3 regions of the Roseovarius sp. BRH_c41 genome follow, and region 1 is predicted to be linked to each of the others. Evidence: riboswitches for the same ligand, from Rfam matches in the RefSeq annotation. Region 1 holds a riboswitch; each other region holds the start of a gene.
The links. A riboswitch is a leader RNA that binds a small molecule or an ion and turns the genes downstream of it on or off. The one in region 1 is predicted to bind cobalamin.

Region 1 (2,262 bases):
CTGCCTTTGCGCGGGCTTTGGCTGCTTCGCGCGCCCCAACTTCTGCACGCGCTGCGGCGGTGGTGCGGTCTCGAAGCTCATCCTCGGCGCGCGCGCGCGCAAAATCCGCCTCTTTCCAGCGACGATAGAGCAACAGCCCCTCGGCCAGACGCAATTCTTCGCCGATTTGCCGATAGCGCGCCGCCTGTTTCGCCTGCCGCGCCAATTGCGCCAGTTGTGCCGCCAATTGTTCGACAACATCGTCAACACGCGTCAGGTTGGTTTCTGCGCCGCGCAGTTTCAGTTCGGCTTCATGTCGCCGCTGATAGAGACCAGAAATACCGGCCGCCTCTTCTAGAATGCGCCGACGCGATTTGGGCTTCGCATTGATCAATTCAGAAATCTGCCCCTGCCGGACAAGAGCCGGGGAATGCGCGCCAGTCGAGGCATCTGCGAACAGCATCTGAACATCGCGCGCCCGTACGTCCTTGCCGTTAACTTTGTACGCTGAGCCCACGTCGCGGGTGATCCTGCGGACGATCTCAAGATGATCGGAGTCGTTGAAACCCGCCGGTGCCAACCGGTCGGAATTATCGAGATGGATCACCACCTCGGCAAAGTTTCGCGCAGGTCGCGTCGCAGCCCCGGCAAAGATCACATCCTCCATGCCGTCGCCGCGCATCGCGGTCGGGCGGTTTTCGCCCATCACCCAACGCAGTGCCTCGAGCAGGTTTGACTTGCCACAGCCATTGGGTCCAACAACGCCGGTAAGACCGCCCGCGATGATCAGATCGATCGGGTCGACAAAGCTCTTGAAGCCGGTCAATCTGAGTTTCGAGAACTGCACCTGCGCGCGTGCCCCTGGTCCGGTGATTCCGTTGTCATCGGAGTGTGGGGCTCGGGGTGCCTACCTGTCAACGGCCAACCACAGCATATAGGGTGGCTGGGCCAGTTATCCACATGATATTGGGCAAAACTCTGCCAGCACTCAACGAAACAATGCCGCAGACCGTCCTTGAGCGGTCGCAAACCACCTTGACGCATGCTGATGCAGCCTGCATACGAGAGTGGCAAGGTTCCTCGTTTCGGTGCAAAGCGCCGCGAGGATAAATGGGAATGACGTGCCGGCGGACCCAATCAGGGCGTCCATGCGTCAGCCGCCCCCGCGACTGTAAGCGGCGAGCCCCTGCCAGATGCCACTGAGGTGTAAAACCCTTGGGAAGGCGGCAGACAGGCGACGACCCGCGAGCCAGGAGACCAGCCCTGCGTTTGTTAATCCCGCCTCGGGTGAGAGGTGTAAAGGAGATACCGCTATGACCGCATTGGTTCAAACCGCTGCAAAATCAACTGTCCTGCCGTTCGTTGCCGCGCTCTTTCTGGGCCTTGGCATCGTAACCGTCGCTGGCCATGTGCAGGCTTCGGCACTGCATGACGCCGCACATGACGTGCGCCACGCGACCGGCTTTCCCTGCCACTAATCCATGTTTTCAAAAATTGTCACCAGCGCGTTGTTCGCTGGTTTCTGTGCGGGGCTGATTGCCGCCCTGTTGCAGTTGGTGTTCGTACAGCCTGTACTTTTGCATGCAGAGCTATACGAGGGCGGTGACCTTGTGCATTTTGGCGCGGCGGCGGTTAGCGCTCATCCGGACCTGCCCGGTCTTGATCCGGTGCGCGATGGGCTGAGCCTGTTGTTCTCGGCGTTGATCTATGTGGGCTATGCGTTGATTCTGGTTGCTGCCATGGGCATGGCCGCTGATCGAGGACACGCGATCAACGCGCGCAACGGGTTAATCTGGGGCATTGCAGGATTTGTCGCGTTTCAGTTCGCGCCGGCCCTTTCCTTACCGCCAGAGGTGCCGGGTGTTGCCGCCGCAGATGTGGCCGAGCGTCAGATCTGGTGGTGGGCAACGGTTGCAGCAACTGCGATTGCGCTCGCGCTCATAGCCTTTGGCCGCAACTGGGTCTTGTGGACGGTGGCAATTCTATTGATGCTGACGCCGCACCTCATTGGCGCGCCCCACCCAGATGAGCTATCCGGCCCGGTTCCGCCCGAGATTGCCGCGCTCTTCGCAGCACGCGCCTTGGGTGTCGGCTTTGCCGCTTGGGCCCTTCTTGGTCTCTTTGCCGGGTATTTCTGGCAGCGTGAGAGCACGGCAACCTGACAGGTCAACACCCCGGTGCCTAGGCGCCGGGGCCATCCGACGGGAGACAACATCATGGCCAAACCACTCGCCTTTCTGGGCATCGGCCTCTTTTTCGGCACGGGGCTGGGGTTTCTGGTCG
Region 2 (2,262 bases), on a different contig from region 1:
TCAAACCCTTCGATTCGCGTCGCGGGATTCGTGACGCAGCTTTCGCAGATCGCCTGACGCAGACCGGCAAGATCCGCCTTGTCATCGCCTTTGAGCGGAATGAGGATCAGATCCGCCAAGTTCATGGCCCTCACCGCTTGTGCTGTGACGTGATCGGGATTGCCGGTACCGATACCGATCAGGGATACGGTGATCATCGTCGCCTCGTCGCAAAAAGGCGCGACCCTATCAGGGACCGCGCCATGTTCGACAGTTTTGTCAGATCAGGACGCGCTGTAAAGGCGCGGTGTGACCAGTGCGGACGGTGTCTTGCCACGCAGAGCTTTCGCACCCGCGAGCACGGCCAGATCGGCCAACGGCTCGAGGATGATGACAGCCATATAGGCAATCGCGAAGGTACCAACCGGCGCCAGCGCTTCGCTGCCCATGCCGTAGATCGCCCAGAAAGCCACCCATGCTACAACGCCGCCCTGATAGCAGACCGACAGTGCCAGAACCTGGCTGTATTTCAGGTCAACATAGGCGGTGTCCGGCGCGATAATCCGGCGCGCCATAGCGGTTAGCGCGAAGAGCGGCACCAGCAGCGTGGTGATGTTCATTGCGAATTGCGGCAGGTCGGAGGGCGAGAAGAACATGCCTTGGATTAGCAGACCCAGTGCCAGACCGATGGCTGACGGCCCCGCGCCAAGGATCAGGAAAAGGGTCGAACCAAGGATGAAATGCACCTCTGATACGCCAACGGGGAAGGTCGGTAGAACCTCGAAAAACACGAAGGTCAGAACGGCGGCAAGCAAGCTGCGGATCGCCAGCGAAACAGAGCCGCGCTCCATAATGGCGTGGCGCGCGTACCACAGGCCAGTGGCACCGGCGGCAGCGGCGGTCGCGTAGCTGAGAGTGATTTTTGCCCCGTCAACGAGGCCCGGTTCGATATGCATAGTGGTCTCCTTGCCGTCACACCCGACGGCGGATGGGTTACATTTGGCAAGGCCGGTCTCCTGGCTTGCGGGTCGACACGACCATCCACCTTCCCGGCCCGGTGAGTGGCCAGTGGCATTTTGGATGGCCGCTCTCCGCTGACAGTCGCGGGGGCGGCTGGGGTGGGGGCGCCGCGATTTGGTCCGCCCTTCCCCATTCCCGTTTCAGCCCCTTGCCTTTCCGGTTCGGAGCACCTTTGCAGCTTTTGTTGTGCGCCTAACTAATTCCTCGGTCAAGCCTGCTTACGACAGATCGACGCCTGAAAATACCTTGTGTTCAGAATTCGGCCAGCGGACCATAAAGGATCAGCGCCGGATGATCGCTGCGCGCCTCTGCAAGACTATCGGCCAATTCCGCAATCGTGCTGCGCTGCAAACGCTGATGCGGATGGCCGACCGCTTCGGCCAGTAGTGAGGGCGTGGATGCGGGCAGACCATGGGCCACCAGATCGGCGACCAGCGCCGGAAAGGTCCGTTTGCCCATGAAAACCACAGTTGTCGCCAGCGGATCGGCCAGTGCCGCCCAGTTCAATCCTTCAGGCAATTGGCCGGTTACATCCGCGCCCGTGATGAATTGCACCCGCCGCGCGGTCAGGCGCCGCGTCAGCGGAATGCCCGCCGCCGCCGCAGCAGCACAGGCCGAGGGCACGCCGGGGATGATCTCATAGGGGATACCAGCAGCCATCAGGGCTGCGATCTCTTCTTCAAGCCGACCGAAGATGCCGCTGTCACCGGATTTTAGCCGCACCACCTTTGCGCCAGTCATGGCGTGATCCACCAGCAGGCGGCTGACATGGTCCTGTTTGGGCGATGGGCGACCTGCCCGCTTGCCAACAGCGAGCAGATCGGATTGCGGCCCAGCATGGGCCAGGATCGGCCCCGAGGACAGATCGTCGAACAGTATGATATCGGCCCCGCCAAGACGGTTCACCGCCTTGAGGGTCAGAAGTTCCGGATCACCCGGGCCCGAAGACACGAAAGAGACAAAGCCGGTCATGTTTGAGGTCCATCCGTAAGACTTGATTCCGCGATTAGATGAAAGAACGTGCCGCTGACGCGCCCGCCGCTAGCACCATCGCGGTAAGATCCCGTTTCGGCAACATCTTGCCCGTTCGCATCAGTTACATGGGCCAAGGGCGCATCAGGCTGTGACAGGATCGTAGCATAGTGGAATTCATGCCCGCGCAAGCCCTGCGCCTGATCCATTCCCGGCAAAGGGCGTTGGGGCCGCGCAAGACGGTAGCCCAGATGCATGCGCCGCTTGGCAAAGCTGGTTTCCAAGCCTAAT
Region 3 (2,262 bases), on a different contig from region 1:
CGATGACAACAAGACGCGACTGGCGCGGGGTCTCTCCCCATGGACGGTCGAACTGATGGCGCACACGTTCCCCCACGGCTTGCAACAGAAGACGCATCGGCTTGCCCGTCACCGCGATATAGCCCTTCACCCGCAGGATATCCTGCTCGCGCGACAAACGCTGCACGCGGGCGACCAGATCGTCGATATCCGCGACCTCGTCCAGCGCCACGACGATGGAATCGAAATCCTCGTGCTCGTGGTCGTCATGACCGTCGTGATGGCTGGGGCGCGCATCCAAATCATCCTCGGCCGCCGCGTTCAGGCCGATGATCACCCGCGGATCGATCACACCGTCGGTCATGGCGATGATCGGCAGCTTGCGCGGCGTTTCCGCCTCGATCACCTTGCGCGCCGCCGCAAGACCGGCCTCGCCCGCCAGATCAGCCTTGGACAGCAGCACCACATCGGCGCAGGCGATCTGGTCCTCGAACACCTCGGAGAGCGGTGTCTCGTGATCCAGTGAGTCGTCCGCAAGACGCTGTGCATCCACCGCCGCCACATCGGGCGCGAAACGCCCCGCCGCCACCGCCTCGGCATCAGCCAGCGCGATCACGCCGTCCACGGTAATCTTGGAGCGGATCGCGGGCCAGTCGAACGCCTTCAACAGTGGTTTGGGCAGTGCCAAACCGGAGGTTTCGATGATAATATGGTCCGGCCGCTGCGGCATCGCCAGAAGCGCCTCGATCGTGGGGATGAAATCATCGGCCACAGTGCAGCAGATGCAGCCATTGGCCAGTTCGACGATATTCTCTTCGGGGCAATTCTCGTCCGCGCAGGCTTTGAGGATATCGCCGTCCACGCCCACGGTGCCGAACTCGTTGACCAGTATGGCCAGCCGCTTGCCCTGCGGGTTCTGCATCAGATGCCGGATCAGCGTGGTCTTGCCCGATCCCAGAAAGCCGGTGATGACAGTGACGGGGATTTTGGTCAGATCGGACATGTCAAAGCTCCATTTTGGGAAGGCGCGCAAGGCTCTGCTTGCGGAAGATCACGGGGCGTTCACGCCACGGCACGATACCGTCCTCGGTCTGTGCATAAAGCGCCGCGCCGCGCAGGATTTCATCGGTATCATCAGAGGTCATACGACCGTAGACATACGACCATGCGCCGGGCTTGGTCAGGGCGATGCTGCACCCGTGATCGCAGGCGGACAAGCATTCGACGGGGCGAATGGTCACACCTTCGGGCGCGGGCGCAGTCGACAGCGCCTCGAACAGTCGGGCACCGGCGCAAACCTCGCCCTCAAGCACCGGCTGGCCCGCGCGGCAGGTCATGCAGACATGGAGAACAGCACCCATCGCGTCACCTTTTTTGACTGCGGAAAACAGAGGCATGCGCCAACGGTCAGGCGTTATCGCCTGTGTCCGAAGGTCGCGGAACACCCCGTCCGCGCGTTTCAGTTCGTGCACTGGCAGGTCTCCCGGCTTGCGGATCTCGAAGCGGGGCTTGCACCTTGCTTCAGCGGTTCGCCCCCCTTCCCGAACCTTGCGGCCAGTGGCATGGGCGGACCTTTCCGGTCACGGTCGCGGGGGCGGCTGCGCTTCGGTCAGGCAACACGGGTGTGTCGCAAAACCTGTCGCATTCCCTTTTGGCCTGCCATAAGACAGGCACCAGCGCTCAATCCCCCTCATTTGACAGAAGGGCGGCGAGTGTCAAGAAAAAGGACAATACGATGTCAGATATTCAGAACACTTCCGCCGACAAACCAGCCCCCACATCCGAGGCGGAACTGGCGCGTCATGCCTCCAAGATGGCCAAGAAGAAAGCCGCCCGCGACCGGATGATGGCCGCTAAGGAAGGCGAGAAAGGGCTGATCATCGTCCATACAGGTGCGGGCAAAGGTAAATCCTCGTCCGGATTCGGGATGATCCTGCGGTCTATCGCGCATGGCATGCCCTGCGCCGTTGTGCAGTTCATCAAAGGTGGGTGGGATACCGGCGAGCGGCGCCTGATCGAGGGCCAGTTCACGGAGCTGTGCCAGTTCCACGCGATGGGCGAAGGTTTCACATGGGAAACGCAGGATAAGGCGCGCGACATTGCCGCAGCCCAAGCCGGATGGGAAAAGGCCAAATCCCTGATCCGCGATCCCGAAATTCGGTTTGTGCTGCTGGACGAGATTAACATCGCGCTGCGCTACGACTATCTGGATATCGACGAGGTGCTGACCTTTCTGTCCGAGGAAAAACCCCCGTTGACGCATGTCTGCCTGACTGGCCGCAA

Region 2: linked by a shared signal. The riboswitch ahead of VR71_RS15015 (energy-coupling factor ABC transporter permease) and the one ahead of VR71_RS25010 (CbtB domain-containing protein) in region 1 are both predicted to bind cobalamin.
Region 3: linked by a shared signal. The riboswitch ahead of VR71_RS15080 (DUF1636 domain-containing protein) and the one ahead of VR71_RS25010 (CbtB domain-containing protein) in region 1 are both predicted to bind cobalamin.

What each region holds. Positions count from the first base shown of each region.
Region 1 covers NZ_LADY01000038.1:7,954-10,215, reverse strand. Annotated here, with positions in the region: partial or broken gene VR71_RS12240 (AAA family ATPase) at 1-826, opposite strand, end outside; cobalamin riboswitch at 1,036-1,260, shown strand; gene VR71_RS25010 (CbtB domain-containing protein) at 1,293-1,457, shown strand; gene VR71_RS12235 (CbtA family protein) at 1,461-2,141, shown strand; gene VR71_RS12230 (hypothetical protein) at 2,196-2,262, shown strand, end outside.
Region 2 covers NZ_LADY01000050.1:134,703-136,964, forward strand. Annotated here, with positions in the region: gene cobF (precorrin-6A synthase (deacetylating)) at 1-197, opposite strand, end outside; gene VR71_RS15015 (energy-coupling factor ABC transporter permease) at 264-935, opposite strand; cobalamin riboswitch at 968-1,188, opposite strand; gene cobA (uroporphyrinogen-III C-methyltransferase) at 1,252-1,971, opposite strand; gene VR71_RS15025 (cobyrinate a,c-diamide synthase) at 1,968-2,262, opposite strand, start outside.
Region 3 covers NZ_LADY01000050.1:147,636-149,897, forward strand. Annotated here, with positions in the region: gene cobW (cobalamin biosynthesis protein CobW) at 1-982, opposite strand, end outside; gene VR71_RS15080 (DUF1636 domain-containing protein) at 984-1,340, opposite strand; cobalamin riboswitch at 1,435-1,672, opposite strand; gene cobO (cob(I)yrinic acid a,c-diamide adenosyltransferase) at 1,715-2,262, shown strand, end outside.